DNA from 2 places in the Enterovibrio sp. FF113 genome. Region 2 is predicted to be linked to the other one. Evidence: predicted binding sites of a transcription regulator. Region 2 holds the regulator's gene; the other holds the start of a gene.
The links. The regulator CRP, encoded in region 2, controls carbon source genes, mostly activating them, when cyclic AMP is high. The targets are predictions, from matches to a motif close to TGTGANNNNNNTCACA.
Positions count from the first base shown of each region.

Region 1: a site for CRP is predicted at 5,375-5,390, ahead of ACED36_RS21320 (CTP synthase). Genes of this name have one in related genera too.

Region 1 covers NZ_JBGONO010000039.1:7,413-15,513, reverse strand. Annotated here, with positions in the region: gene barA (two-component sensor histidine kinase BarA) at 1-493, opposite strand, end outside; gene rlmD (23S rRNA (uracil(1939)-C(5))-methyltransferase RlmD) at 794-2,110, shown strand; gene relA (GTP diphosphokinase) at 2,172-4,382, shown strand; gene mazG (nucleoside triphosphate pyrophosphohydrolase) at 4,516-5,334, shown strand; gene ACED36_RS21320 (CTP synthase) at 5,474-7,108, shown strand; gene eno (phosphopyruvate hydratase) at 7,188-8,101, shown strand, end outside.
Region 2 covers NZ_JBGONO010000004.1:196,121-204,221, forward strand. Annotated here, with positions in the region: gene ACED36_RS04865 (aspartate aminotransferase family protein) at 331-1,548, shown strand; gene astA (arginine N-succinyltransferase) at 1,593-2,609, shown strand; gene astD (succinylglutamate-semialdehyde dehydrogenase) at 2,619-4,076, shown strand; gene ACED36_RS04880 (DUF1338 domain-containing protein) at 4,120-4,914, shown strand; gene ACED36_RS04885 (hypothetical protein) at 4,983-5,183, opposite strand; gene crp (cAMP-activated global transcriptional regulator CRP) at 5,350-5,982, opposite strand; gene ACED36_RS04895 (OsmC family protein) at 6,219-6,626, shown strand; gene ACED36_RS04900 (phosphoribulokinase) at 6,754-7,623, opposite strand; gene ACED36_RS04905 (YheU family protein) at 7,694-7,912, opposite strand; gene ACED36_RS04910 (DUF3187 family protein) at 7,921-8,101, opposite strand, start outside.

The sequences.
Region 1 (8,101 bases), on a different contig from region 2:
GCTTGACCGTGGATAAGTCCATTTCCATCGTGATGTAACCGATGGTTTGATCTTGCGTCAGGTTGTTATTGAAGCCGCCAATGGCGCGGATGGGCGCACGCAATAGCAAGGTATCTTGTAACCGACTGATTTCAAGTCGATCGGGTAGTGAGTCGCCGTCGGGGATAGCCATTAAATCGAGATTGCGATGATAGTTTGACGTCACGAAGAGATCATTCTGATCAGAGAACACCGCAATGCTCCGAATGTACTGGCTGTGTTGGCGATGAGTGTGGCCGATGAGTCGGCGCACGTTCTCACGGCTTTCATTAGAAAGACCGATTTCACTGGCGATAGCCAATGGTTCAATGATCGCCTGACCGGCCACGCTCAGTTGCTGTTCCAGCTCTTGATAGCGGTTTTTGATAAAGTAAGCACTGAGCAAGATGCCGATGATCAGAGTCGGTGCGATGGTAAGGGTAATTACTCTGGCGCGAAGTCCGTATTTGGTCATGCTGTTTGTTCTGTGGGAGAATTGCCGTCATTTTCATGACGTACCTGGTCATGACATATATGTCATGACGTCATTGTTCATCGTATCGCTGTTTTTTACCGAGCTATTTATTCAATAGCCGTTTGTTTAGTACCTACATATCCAGTACCTATGACTACATTCTAATCCTAGGTACGGCTGTACACCAAAGCTGTCGGCGAGAATTCAGCAGGTTATCACAACCCGCTGTCCGCCAATATACGATTCACTGCCATGCCCACCGCAGGAAAGGGGGGTGATGGCCGACATTGGAAAACCAACATGGCGCGTTTTTTTCAGCCACAGAAGAAGAAAAATCTCGATACCAAACACAAGGCCTTCACGGTTGAGCGTCTTGACCATCAAGGTGATGGTGTGGCTTTTGACGGAAAAAGACCGGTGTTTATTGCCGGGGCATTAGCGGGCGAAGAAGTCGTGGCGCAGTTGACAGAAGATAAGCGCCAGTTTGCTCGTGCCAAATTGATCAAGGTGGTAACACCAAGTGCTGAACGAATAGAGCCATTTTGTGCCCACTACGGTGTGTGCGGGGGGTGTAACTTGCAACACCTTGGACATGATGCACAGATTAAAGCCAAGCAAAATTCACTTTCTCAGCTGATGAAAAAATTTGCCGCTGCGGATTTAACTCAAGATGCGCCTGTGCGTTCAGAAGGGCAGGGATATCGGCGCCGTGCGCGATTGAGCGTGAAAATCAGTAAAACGGGCGAGCTGGAAATGGGCTTTCGCCAGCGGAGCTCAAAAGAAATCGTGACGGTGACCCATTGTCCGGTTTTAGACAAACAACTTGATGCTCTGCTTCCCGAGGTCTATTCGCTACTGGATGCGTTGCGTGGTCGTCGTGTTATCGGGCACGTTGAGCTGGTGGAGTCAGATGCAGGGCGGGTGCTGCTGGTGCGGGCGATTAAGACACTGCATGACGAAGACATGGCGAGTCTTAAACGGTTTGCCGATGACAAGGCGTTGATTTTGTATCTCCAACAAGGTGAAGGCAACGCCGAGCGTATGTGTGGTGACGCGCCACATTATTCGTTGGGTACGCTGTCGCTTTCTTTTGAACCGCAGGACTTTATTCAGGTCAACGCCGACATTAACCAAAAAATGATTGCCCAGGCACTTGATTGGCTAGATCTTAATAACGACGACAAGGTGCTCGATTTGTTCTGTGGTCTAGGTAACTTCAGTTTACCGATTGCAGGCAAAGCAGAGTCGGTTGTGGGCGTTGAAGGCGTTGAGGACATGGTGCAGCGTGCCAGCGACAACGCAACGCACAATGGTTTAGACAACGTGGCGTTCTACCACGCAAACCTTGAACTGGATGCAGGTAAGACCGAGTGGGGCAAGCAGCGCTATAGCAAAATTTTGCTCGATCCTGCACGTGCTGGCGCTTTAGGGGTTATGCCTTATGTGGCACAATCACGTGCCGAGCGTATCGTGTATGTCTCTTGTAACCCTGCAACACTGGCAAGAGACAGCCAAGTACTGCTCGATAAAGGATACAAGTTAGCCAGGTTGGGCATGTTGGACATGTTCCCCCATACCGGGCACTTAGAGTCGATGGCATTGTTTATCAAAGCCTAAGTCGCTCGAAACCGGCAACCATGATGATTGCCGGTAAGGATTAGAAAAACAGGATAGTGAAATGGTCGCAATTCGTGGCGCGCACCTAAATGACAACAAAGATTTTTTACTTGAACGCTGGGTAGATGGTCTCGCCCAAGACGCGGATGTTTCGCAGGCGTTGATTGATGCTTATTATGACTGCCAAACGCTGGGCGACGAGCAAGCCATGGCGCAGCCGTTATGGTTTGGTCGAGAGATGATTGAAATCCTTGTCACCTTAAGTATGGACAAGGAAACCTTGATCGCGGCGTTACTCTTCCCTGTGGTGGAAGATGGCTTGCTGGCTCACGACGTGCTCAAAGAACGCTATGGCAGCACCATCGCCAAGCTGGTGGATGGCGTGCAGGAAATGGCGTCTATTCGTCATCTGAATGCCAACGACGAAGAAGCGACGTCAGCGCAAGTGGATAACGTACGCCGCATGTTGCTGTCGATGGTGGATGACTTTCGTTGTGTGGTGATCAAACTGGCAGAGCGGATCAGTTATCTGCGTGAAGTGAAAAATGAGCCGGACAATGTACGAAAGGCCGTCGCTAAAGAGTGCGCCAATATTTATGCGCCATTGGCCAATCGATTAGGGATTGGTCAGCTGAAGTGGGAAATCGAAGATTACACCTTCCGTTATCAGCATTCAGATACCTACAAGCAAATTGCCAAACAGCTAGCTGAACGACGTATTGACCGCGAAGAATACATCGATACGTTCGTCACGGACTTACAGCAGTCAATGAGCGCTTCCAACATCAATGCGCAGGTTTACGGCCGCCCTAAGCACATCTACAGCATCTGGCGTAAGATGCAGAAAAAGAGCCTTGCTTTTGATGAGCTGTTTGATGTTCGCGCTGTGCGTATCATTGCTGACCAGCTTCAAGATTGCTATGCCGCACTAGGGGCAGTGCACACCAAATATCGCCACCTTCCCAAAGAATTCGACGACTACGTCGCTAATCCTAAACCTAACGGTTATCAGTCTATCCACACCGTGGTGTTGGGGCCAGAAGGGAAAACGGTCGAGATCCAAATTCGCACCAAGCAAATGCATGATGATGCCGAGCTAGGCGTCGCCGCGCACTGGAAATACAAGGAAGGTGCAACGACGGGACGTAGTGGTTACGACGAGAAAATCACGTGGCTACGTAAACTGCTGGCGTGGCAAGAAGAGATGTCTGATTCGGGCGAAATGCTCGATGAGTTGCGAAGCCAAGTGTTTGATGATCGTGTCTACGCCTTTACTCCGCGCGGTGATGTGGTCGACTTGCCCATTGGTGCAACACCACTAGATTTCGCCTACCACATTCACTCGGAAGTGGGGCACCGTTGTATTGGTACCAAAGTGGAAGGCCGCATCGTGCCGTTCACTTACCACCTGCAAATGGGCGATCAAGTCGAAATCATCACGCAAAAAGAGCCGAACCCGTCACGTGACTGGCTAAACCCAAGTTTGGGCTTCGTCAATTCAGGTCGTGCTCGTGCCAAAATTAATGCATGGTTCCGCAAGCAATCGCGTGAAAAGAACATGATTGCGGGCAAAGAGATCCTCGATGCCGAACTGACCAAAATTGGTGCCGCCAGTAAAGATGCCACCTTAGCCATGAAGCGCTTCAACATGAATAGCCTTGATGAAGTTTACGCCGGTGTCGGTAGTGGCGATTTACGCATCAATCAGGTGGTGAATTTCATCAATTCCATTGTCAATAAACCGACAAAGGAAGAAGAAGACAAACAGTTACGAGCGAAGCTGGAGCAGGTGGAGAGCTCTCCTGTCCCTAAAAAACCGCGCAGAGACGCGGTGGTGGTAGAAGGGGTTGATAACCTGATGACGCACCTTGCACGTTGCTGTCAGCCCATTCCTGGTGATGCTATTGAAGGCTACGTCACACAGGGACGCGGTATTTCGGTTCACCGTTCTGATTGTGAACAGTTGGCAGATCTTCGTCATCATGCACCCGAGCGTATTATTGATACGGTATGGGGGGGCGGATTTGTCGGCAGTTACCAAATTACCGTGCGTGTTTTGGCGTCAGAACGTAACGGCTTGATTAAAGATCTTTCTAGCATGCTGACCAATGAAAAAGTCAGGGTGTCGGGCATGCAAAGTCGAGTTGATTACAAGCAGAACATATCCATCATGGATTTTGATCTTGAGCTAAGTGATCTTGATGTGCTGAGTCGAGTGATCACCCGCCTTGAGCAGGTGAAGGACGTGCATGAAGCGAAGCGGCTTCGTTAGTCTTATACCTGCGTAAACTCTCGTTGTGCAAGGATGGGAAGCTTGCTCGGGTATCAGCCCAGAAAGGGAAGCAGAGGCTTTCCTTTTTTATTTCAAGACGGCGTTAAAACAAACTGACAATGGATAAATAGGCATGAATAAAATGTCGCGAATGCAAGAATTGCTCGAAATTATGGCGACCCTACGAGACCCGAAAAATGGGTGTCCTTGGGATAAAAAGCAGACGTTCAACTCCATAATTCCTTACACCATCGAAGAAACTTTCGAGACAGTCGATGCCATCGAGCGCCAAAATTGGGGCGATGTGCGTGACGAGTTGGGTGATCTTTTGTTCCAAATTGTGTTCTATAGTCAACTCGGCAAAGAGCAGGGTGACTTTGAATTCGACGACGTGGTTGGTGCGATTTGTGACAAGTTGGTGCGCCGTCATCCCCATGTGTTTGGTGAGAAAGACGCTGATGGCAATCCGTTGCAAGCAGCAGATTGGGAAGGCATCAAAGCGCAAGAGCGAGCCGCTAAAGCCGAACCAGACGCCGAATTGAGTATTCTCGATGATGTACCAACGGCACTGCCCGCATTGGGGCGAGCCGCTAAGCTACAAAAACGCTGTGCCAGTGTTGGTTTTGATTGGGATGCGATTGGGCCTGTTGCCGACAAGGTGCAAGAAGAACTTGAAGAAGTCATGGAAGAAGCGTTGATGGTGAACGTGAACCAGGCTCGTGTTGATGAAGAAATGGGCGACTTACTGTTTTCCGTGGTGAATTTGTCACGGTATGTGGGAACCAACCCAGAAAAGGCGTTACGACAGGCCAATTTAAAATTTGAAAATCGTTTTCGTCAAATTGAAATGAAATTACGCGAAAATGGTAAAAACTTGCAGGAAACTCAGCAAGATGAACTCGAAAAACTCTGGCAGCAAGTGAAATGTGACGAAGGCAACAAACCAGTGTGAATCGCTGAATTGATTTACAACAAAAAAAAAGGGTACGCCGTGTGATAGTTTTCACGTTGTGGGAAGTTTCGGGCTCTGGTAACATGTCGTCCCGTCCAGATTTCCAATATTTCCCCTAAATCCAACTCTCAGGTTTAGCATGACAACGAATTACATTTTTGTAACTGGCGGGGTGGTTTCCTCCCTCGGTAAGGGTATTGCTGCAGCGTCATTGGCAGCGATTTTAGAAGCACGTGGTCTTAATGTGACCATGATGAAGCTTGACCCTTACATCAACTTGGATCCGGGCACGATGAGCCCAACCCAGCACGGTGAAGTATTCGTTACGGAAGACGGTGCAGAAACCGACCTAGATTTGGGTCACTACGAGCGTTTCATCCGCACCAAGATGACTAAGCGCAATAACTTTACGTCTGGTCGTGTATATTCAGACGTATTGCGTAAAGAGCGCCGAGGCGACTACTTGGGTGCAACCATCCAGGTTATTCCTCATATCACCAACTCTATCAAAGAGCGTGTGCTTGCGGGCGGCGAAGGTCACGATGTGACTATCGTTGAGATCGGCGGTACGGTGGGCGATATCGAGTCATTGCCATTCCTTGAAGCTATCCGTCAGTTGGCGGTTGAGCTAGGTCGTGAACGCACCATGTTCATGCACCTGACTCTGGTTCCTTACCTTGCTGCGGCAGGTGAAGTGAAAACCAAGCCTACTCAACACTCTGTGAAAGAACTGCTATCTATCGGTATTCAGCCAGACATTTTGGTGTGCCGTAGCGATCGCGTTATTCCTGCGAATGAGCGTTCTAAGATTGCCTTGTTCTGTAACGTGCAAGAAAAAGCCGTTATCTCAATGAAGGATGTAGATTCCATCTACAAGATCCCTTCACTGATCCGTTCGCAAGGCTTGGATGATTTGGTTTGTAAGCGTTTCGGTATCGAAGCGCCAGAAGCTGATCTGACAGAGTGGGAACAAGTTATTTATGAAGAAGCGAACCCAACCGGTGAAGTCACTATCGGTATGGTTGGCAAATACATTGAACTGCCCGATGCCTACAAGTCAGTTAACGAAGCGTTGAAGCACGCAGGCTTGAAAAATCGCCTGACCGTGAAGATCAAATACGTTGACTCACAAGATGTAGAAACCAAAGGTGAAGAAGTCCTTCACGGTTTGGACGCTATTCTCGTTCCGGGTGGCTTCGGCGATCGCGGCGTAGAAGGCAAAATTCTGGCAGCGAAATTCGCGCGTGAAAACAAAGTCCCTTACTTGGGTATCTGTCTTGGCATGCAAGTGGCGCTGATCGAATATGCGCGCAACGTTGTTGGCATGGAAGGCGCGAACTCGACTGAGTTCAACAAAGCGACCAAGTACCCGGTTGTTGGCCTGATCACCGAGTGGGTTGACGGCGAAGGTAAGGTAGAAGAGCGTACTGAAAAGTCCGATTTGGGCGGCACCATGCGTCTTGGCGCACAGCTGTGTCACCTGAAAGACGGCACCAAAGCGCGTGAGCTTTACGGCAACGCTTCAATCCATGAGCGTCACCGTCACCGCTATGAAGTCAACAATGTGCTACGTCCGCAACTTGAAGAAGCCGGCCTTGTGGTATCGGGTCTGTCAGCGGACAAGAAGCTGGTTGAGATTATTGAAAATCCTGAGCACCCATGGTTTGTGGCGTGCCAGTTCCACCCTGAATTTACCTCGACCCCACGCGATGGCCATCCTTTGTTTGAAGGTTTTGTGGCTGCGTCAGGTAAAAATCAGCGTGGTGAGCTGTAACTGAGAACAAGGAGCGGTTGCGAAGGTAGTGCAGCCGCTTTTCGCATTTTTAAGCTATTGACATACGAGAGGAAACACAATGTCTAAGATCGTTAAAGTTCTGGGTCGTGAAATCATCGATTCACGCGGTAACCCAACTGTAGAAGCAGAAGTACACCTGGAAGGTGGTTTCGTTGGTATGGCAGCTGCACCATCAGGCGCATCTACTGGTTCACGCGAAGCACTTGAACTACGTGATGGCGATAAAACTCGTTTCCTAGGTAAAGGCGTACTGAAAGCAATCGGCGCAGTAAACGGCGAAATCGCTAACGCTCTAGAAGGCAAAGACGCGAAAAACCAAGCAGAAATCGACCAGATCATGATCGACCTGGACGGTACTGAGAACAAATCTAAGTTCGGTGCTAACGCAATCCTAGCGGTATCTCTGGCGAACGCAAAAGCAGCAGCTGCTGCTAAAGGCATGCCACTGTACGAGCACATTGCTGAACTAAACGGCACTGCTGGTCAGTTCTCTATGCCTCTACCAATGATGAACATCATCAACGGTGGCGAGCACGCTGACAACAACGTTGATATCCAAGAGTTCATGATTCAGCCAGTTGGCGCTGCAACTTTGAAAGAAGCTGTTCGCATGGGTGCTGAAGTATTCCACAACCTAGCGAAAGTATTGAAGTCTAAAGGCTACAACACTGCAGTTGGTGACGAAGGCGGTTTCGCTCCTAACCTTAAGTCTAACGCTGAAGCACTAGAAGTTATCGCAGAAGCAGTTGCTGCTGCTGGCTACGAGCTAGGCAAAGACATCACTCTTGCTATGGACTGTGCAGCATCTGAGTTCTTCGACAAAGAAGCTGGCATCTACAACATGAAAGGCGAAGGCAAAACCTTCACCGCTGAAGAGTTCAACCACTACCTTGCTGGTCTCGTTGATCAATTCCCAATCGTTTCTATCGAAGACGGTCTGGACGAATCTGATTGGGCTGGCTTCAAGCACCA
Region 2 (8,101 bases):
ATAACCTTCCCTCTGTGATGCTTTGAGTTCTGACGCTGACGAGCAAAACGATCTGTATCACTAAATTTACATTTAAATCACGCGGTTTTCTCACCGTTCACAGTGAAACCTTATTCATCTTCAATCTTTCATCTTCGCTTTGTTTCCCACTAGGAAAGACACTCTTACCTCTTGCTCTATTAATCATTTTGCCGAAATTGCGCATAACTATGGCACTGTGATGAATTTACCCATCTTTACAGCCTAAGGGTTTGATATTTTCTGCTATTGATGTGGTTAACGAAATGTAAATACTATGCTTAAAGCAGAATCGACAGAAGGATATGAGCGATGACAGCCGGACATAAAGTAGAACGTAAATTGTTCGATGAAGTAATGGTGCCCTGTTATGCACCAATGACAATGATTCCAGATAGAGGCCAAGGCTCGCGCATCTGGGATCAAGACGATCGTGAATATATCGACTTTGCTGGCGGGATTGCGGTGAGCTGTCTTGGTCACTGCCACCCAGTGATGGTGAATGCGCTAAAAGAACAGGCCGACAAGCTGTGGCACCTGAGCAATGTGATGACCAACGCTCCCGCGCTGCGTTTGGCGAAAAAACTGACGGAAGTGAGCTTTGCCGAACGTGTGTTTTTTGCCAATTCCGGCGCAGAAGCCAATGAAGCCGCACTGAAGCTGGCCCGTCGCTGGGCAGTGGAAGAACATGGTCCAGAGAAAAGCGAGATCATCGCGTTTGCTCAAGGTTTCCATGGGCGTACTTTCTTTACGGTGACCGTTGGTGGGCAAGCCGCTTACTCTGATGGCTTTGGCCCGAAACCGGGCAATGTCACCCATCTGCCATATAACGATCTTGAAGCATTGGCTGCGGCCATGTCTGACAAAACGTGCGCCATTATGATGGAGCCTTTGCAAGGTGAGGGCGGTATTGTCACGGCAGATTCAGCCTTCTTGCAAGGTGTACGTGAGCTTTGTGATAAGCACCATGCATTGCTGATTTTCGATGAAGTGCAAACTGGCAATGGCCGTACGGGTACCTTCTATGCCTATGAGCAAACGGGGGTGACACCGGACATCCTCAGCACAGCAAAATCACTGGGCGGTGGCTTCCCTATTGGGGCCATGCTGACCACAAAAGCTCTGGCAGCGCACATGAAAGTCGGTACGCACGGTTCAACGTACGGCGGTAATCCACTGGCGTGTGCAGTAGCAGAAGCGGTCGTGGAAGAAGTGAGTAAGCCTGAAGTACTTGCTGGTGTGAAAGAGCGCGAAGGTTGGTTTCGTGACGGTCTTGAAGCGCTGAATGCCAAATACAATATGTTCAGTGAGATCCGTGGTAAGGGCTTGCTGATTGGCGCAGCTCTTAACGACAAATGGAACGGCCGAGCGCGAGACGTATTGCTGGCTGCAGGTGATGAAGGCTTGCTGCTGCTGGTAGCCGGTGCCAACGTGGTTCGCATGACGCCATCACTGGTTATTACCAAAGAAGAAGTAGAAGAAGGTTTAGCGCGTCTGGATCGTGCGCTGGCGAAACTGGCGGCGGCTTAATTGCCGTCCTGTTTTGACCATCCATTGCAGCAGGAGGAAGTAAGATGTTGGTAATTCGTCCCATAAAGAAAACTGATTTTGATGCGCTGATGCTGTGCGCCGTAGAGTCGGGTCACGGATTCACGTCGCTGCCGGTCAATGATGAATTGATCCAAGGCCGTATCGACCACTCGGTAGACAGTTTTGGCCGCGATGCCCAAGCGCCAGGCACCGAAGGTTACCTCATGGTTGCTGAGGACACTGAAACGGGAGAGATCGCAGGTACGACGGGTATTGAAGCAGCGATTGGGATGGACAATCCGTTTTACAGCTACCACATCAGCAAGGTGGTGCATCACTCACGCCGGTTAAATGTCCACAACGTGGTAGAAGTGCTGACCTTTGGCAATAACTACACGGGCGCGACAGAAATATGCACCCTGTTTTTACGCCCAGAGTTTCGTGGTGGTCTCAATGGTAAGTTGCTGTCGAAATGCCGCTTCTTGATGCTGGCGCAGTTCCCCGAAAAGTTCTCAGACGTGATTTTCGCTGAAATGCGCGGCGTGTCTGATGAAGAAGGTAACTCACCGTTTTGGAAGTGGCTGAAAGAGCATTTCTTTTCGATTGATTTTACGCTGGCGGATTATTTAACTGGCATTGGACAGAAAGGCTTTATCGCGGATTTGATGCCCAAGTTGCCGATTTACGTCAACCTGTTGAGTGATGAAGCCCGTGCAGTGATTGGTGAGGTGCATGAAAAAACCCGTCCAGCGCTGCGTTTGCTTGAAAAGGAAGGCTTCACGCGTCGTGGCTACGTCGATATTTTTGATGCGGGGCCTACAGTGGAGTGTCTACGTCAGAACATTGATTCTATTCGCCGCTCGTTCACTGCAAGGGTGAAGATTGCGGAGCACAGCAGTGCGCAGGATTACCTGATTTGTAACAGTGACTTTCAAAATTTTCGCGCCACGTCCGCCAAGATTGGTGTGGACGAAGAGCGCAATGAAGCGTTGATCAGCCAAGAAGTCGCCGATGCGTTGAGTGTCAAAAATGGTGATAACGTGCGACTCGTGTCGGTGTAGGAGTAGATGATGACACAATGGATTGATAACCAGCCCATCGCGGGTGATGGCGATATGTTTGATTCACTGAATCCGTTTAACAGTGAGTCAATATGGCAGGGACGAGCAGCCACATCTCCACAAGTGGAAGCCGCTGTGAGTTCGGCGAGAGACGCGTTTGCCACATGGAAGCACACCGCTTTCGCAGAACGTCAGGCACTGGTCGAACGTTTTGCCGAGAAGCTAAAAGAAAACAGCGAACACATGGCACAAGTGATTGCCGAAGAAACCGGTAAGCCACTGTGGGAAACCCGCACTGAAGCTGCTGCCATGGTCGGGAAAATTGCCCTTTCACTGCGTGCTTATCAAGAACGAACGGGTGAGCGCAGCAAAGATGTTGCTGGCACACAGGCGGTGCTACGCCATCGCCCTCTAGGGGTAATGGCGATATTTGGGCCTTACAATTTCCCCGGACATTTGCCGAACGGTCATATTGTTCCCGCGTTGTTGGCGGGGAATACCGTGGTATTTAAACCTTCGGATTTAACGCCAAAAACAGCAGAAGAAACCATTAAGCTTTGGATTGAGGCGGGACTGCCGAAAGGCGTGATCAATATGGTCCAAGGAGGGCGTGAAACGGGCGAGGCGCTGGCACAATCTAAAGGCATCGATGGTCTGTTGTTCACAGGTAGCGCTAACACAGGTCATATTCTGCATCGTCAATTTGCGGGAGAGCCGGGCAAAATGTTGGCGTTGGAAATGGGCGGAAATAACCCGATGGTGATTTCCGATCAATACGGCGATCTTGATGCCACCGTGTATACCATCATTCAATCCGCATTTATCAGTGCAGGGCAGCGTTGCACCTGTGCTCGTCGTCTTTATGTACCGAAAGGCGATCGCGGTGATGCATTGCTTTCGCGTTTGGTTGAGATGGCCAAAAACATCAAAGTGGGTGGTCAATTTGATCAACCTGCCTCGTTCATGGGGTCACAAATCTCTGTGCGCGCAGCAGAAGGCATTCTTGCTGCTCAGGGCAATCTCGAATCACTGGGTGGGCAGCCGCTTCTAAAAGCCCAGTTGCTGCATGATGCCGTCGTCACTCCGGGCATTATTGAAGTGAGCCAAGTGGCTCAATTGCCTGATGAAGAATATTTCGGGCCACTACTTCAAGTGGTGCGTTATGACTCTCTTGAAGACGCAGTCACGCTGGCCAATGATACCCGCTACGGTTTGTCGGCAGGGTTAATTTCAACCGATGACGCAGAATGGGCGTATTTTCTTGACCATATTCGCGCAGGTATCGTTAATCGCAATCGCCAGCTAACGGGCGCGAGTGGTGATGCACCTTTCGGCGGGCCGGGAGCATCAGGCAATTTACGACCAAGTGCTTACTATGCCGCTGACTATTGCGCTTATCCTATGGCGTCAATGGAAGGTGAGGATGTGTCCTTGCCTGATCAACTCAGCCCTGGGCTGTCGTTGTAACAAAAGATAAGTAACTACCGAACACTCAATGTAGGAGGATGTGATGGAGCGCGTTCAGGCTTTATTTGATGAGCTTTGGAAAGACTATATCGATAGGTTATGCCCGTCGGCAGCAAAAGTGCATGCGTTATTAGAAGAGGGCAGTCCGCTTCTCAATGACCACATCGCGTTGCGCACTTTTGCGTTACCCAAGGTGGGGCTAGATCGTTTGGCTGCGCCGTTTATCGCCATCGGTTATACCCCTAAAGGGGAGTACCATTTCAAAGCGAAAAAACTGTACGCGCGGCATTATGAGCATCCTAACCCTGATGCACCCAAAGTGTTTATCAGTGAGTTGCTGGTGGGACAGTGTTCCACGGAACTGCAGCAGGCTGTTCGTGCCTTGGTTGATCAGGTAGATGACACAGCACTTAATGATCCCGCGTTCTTGTATGGTGGTCGTTTGTGGGGCATTGACACGGAAACTTATCATCAGTTAGCGGCGGAAAGTGAATATGCAGGTTGGCTGTCTGCTCATGGCTTTGGTGCCAATCATTTCACGGTGAGTGTGAATCAATTGAGTACGCTCCATGACGTGTTGGATGTGAACCAATTGCTGCGAGAGTCAGGTTTTGCGATTAATGAATCTGGCGGTGAGGTGAAAGGGGGTCCGCAAGTGCGCTTGGAGCAATCGGCAACCATGGCGGACAAAGTGACGGTGCGCTTTAGTGATGAAGAACTGATGATCCCGGGTGGGTTTTATGAGTTTGCCAAACGTTACCCGTTACCGAACGGAAGCCTGTATCAAGGGTTTGTTGAGGCCTCGGCAGATAAAATCTTTGAAAGTACCGATAAGTAGGGACCGTTAGTGGCTCATGCAGTCGCTACTCCTGTAGCGATTGCCCATCGCGTGTACCGTTCGCCGATCTAATTGCGCTCTGATACCAAGTTTGATGGCCACTCTTCGTGAGAGGTCGGTGTTGATTTGCGTCCGTCATCACCGAGCATGCGCTGTAGCTGATAGTGAGACATACCAGCAAAGCCAGTCAATTCGATGCTGACCTGACCCCAAGGGACGACGGCAGGTGTCGTATTTATGCGGCTAAACGCTTGATGTTCCAAGTCCATATCGATGCTCCATCATCGCAAAAAAACGTTGCACGTAAATGTATACATGCTTTGCATTGAAAGGTAGCACTGGGAAAGGGGTTTTGTGGATTTTTTGACGTGATAGTGATCATGCTTAAACAAAAAAGCCACCATAATGGTGGCTTTCATTTCAAAGCAATAATGCTTAGCGAGTACCGTATACCACGATAGTTTTACCGTGTGCAGAAATTAGATTCTGCTCTTCCAGCATCTTCAGAATACGACCAACGGTTTCACGTGAGCAACCTACGATTTGACCGATTTCCTGACGGGTGATCTTGATTTGCATACCGTCTGGGTGAGTCATAGCATCTGGTTGTTTCGCCAGATTAAGCAGTGTTTGCGCGATACGACCAGTCACATCTAGGAATGCTAAATCACCAACTTTTTGGCTAGTGATTTGCAAACGACGAGCCATCTGAGAAGAAAGGCGCATCAGAATGTCTGGATTCACTTGAATCAGCTGACGGAATTTTTTGAATGAGATTTCAGCGACTTCGCATGGAGATTTAGCGCGAACCCAAGCTGTACGCTCCTGATCTTCCTCAAATAAGCCCAGTTCGCCAATGAAGTCGCCCTGGTTGAGGTAAGAAAGGATCATCTCTTTGCCTTCTTCATCCTTGATCAGTACAGCCACAGAGCCTTTCACGATGTAATAAAGCGTTTCAGCTTTCTCACCAGCATGAATCAGCGTACTTTTTGATGGGTACTTATGAATGTGGCAGTGTGAAAGGAACCACTCTAGTGTTGGGTCTGTTTGAGGTTTTCCTGGAACCATATCTCTCATTTCCTCTGCAGTTGTTGCCTGATGAGTCTTCCTTAGCCCACCGTCCTGCGGCACAAGTCCGTGGGATAGCATAAAGTGTCAACCGTCAGGCTACAAGCTCTCTGTTTGAGTCATTGAGTTTATCCTTTTTCCAGCACGATTTCTTGATTTTGATATGGACTTCCCCCCCTATTAAAGGCTAAAAACGTGGACAAGATCACGACACTGAAAGTAAACAGGAGAAATAGATGCGAGCAAGCGTCAAGTGGTGCGGAAAAGAGACGTTTTTAGGGCAGTCGAATTCAGGTCATAGCATCGTGATGGATGGGAATGGCGGAGAAAAAGCCCCGAGTCCAATGGAAATGGTGCTGATGGGGGCCGGTGGATGCAGCTCTGTCGACGTTGTTGCAGCGCTTAAAGCGGCTAATCAAGCAGTGTCATATTGTGAAGCCGAACTGACGGCAGAGCGCCGAGAGCAAGCACCGCGCTTGTTTACCCAGATCAATATTCACTTTGTGGTCACAGGTACCGCATTGGATGAAGCATTGGTGGCTTCTGCGGTCAAAGACAGCCTAGAGAAATACTGCTCGGTGTGTTTGATGTTGGGTGCCAGTATTGAAATGACCCACTCTTACGAGGTTCGTGAGGCGGCTTAATGGCGTGTTTGCGGTTTTGTTGGAAGTGACCATAAAACAAAGGAGGGCATGCCCTCCTTTTTTGCTATTGGCTGTTTATCAATGGATTGCCAAGATCTTCATACAGAAAAGGGAGGCTCTCGTGGGCTTAGCTTATCTTGCCCGTTTCGATTAACTGCTGAATAAGCGGTTGGATGATCAACTCCATGGCGAAGCTCATTTTGCCCCCAGGCACAACCAAGGTGTCATGCCGTGACATGAAAGAGCCTTGGATCACGGCCAGAAAATAAGGGAAATCCACTTTCTTGATGCCGCGAAAACGTATCACGACAAAGCTTTCATCAAGACTTGGAATGCCTTTAGCGTTAAGCGGGTTAGAGGTATCAACGGTCGGTACGCGCTGGAAGTTAATGTGTGTGCGACTAAACTGCGGCGTGATGTAGTTAAGATAATCGTCCATTGAGCGCACGATGGAGTCCGTCACGGCTTCTCGTGAGTGGCCGCGGTCGCGCGTGTCGCGAACAAATTTCTGAATCCACTCCAGGTTCACAATTGGCACCATGCCAATGAGCAAATCAACATGCTGAGCCACGTTAATTTCGCCGTCGGCAATACCGCCGTGAAGCCCTTCATAGAACATTAAGTCGTTATTCTCTGGCAAATCTTGCCATGCCGTAAACGTACCTGGCATTTGGTTATACGGCACTGCTTCATCAAACGTATGCAAGTAACGGCGGAATTGTCCCGTACCGTGTTTGCCATATTCATCGAAAAAGGATTCTAGTCTTGGGAAATCATTGGCTTGAGGGCCAAAATAGCTGATGTGACGACCCTGCTCTCTGGCCTTGCGAATTTCAACGTCCATTTCAGGACGCGTAAAACGGTGAAAACTGTCGCCTTCAACCCAGGCCGCGCGGATGTCCATCATATTGAATATCTTCCGAAATGCGTCGGAAGTGGTGGTGGTTCCTGCCCCAGATGAACCGGTGACTGCAATAATCGGGTGTTTTGCAGACATGACAAACCCTGTCAATTTTTAAAATGATGTCAAACAATTAACAGGGTGTAGCGTATTGGTCAAGCAGACGTTAAGCGCTGAGTGATCGCGCGTGCTTGATATCGACCGTTTCGTGTAACTCAGAATAGACCACCATGGCTTCTTTGTTCTTGAGCAGGACATAGACTTGTTCGACTTTTTCATCGAAGCTTGCTTCTTGCTCGCCATAGTCTGTGCCCTCGCGCAGCACAAAGTGCTCAACCAAGTTTTTCAGGGTCTCTTCTGGGATTTCTTGCCAAGGGATGATCATCGCGATACCTACAACATAAAACGGTGGCGGAAAGTGGCACTAAACACGATATCGGTGCTGTTATCGTGGTTAAACATGTTTTCTAGTGCCAACAATTCTATCGCACTGGTATCAAAAAGGTAGCGATAACCTAGCGCGAACTCATGAACGGGTGATGTGAGCTCTCCCAACTCCTTACTGTCAGTTTTA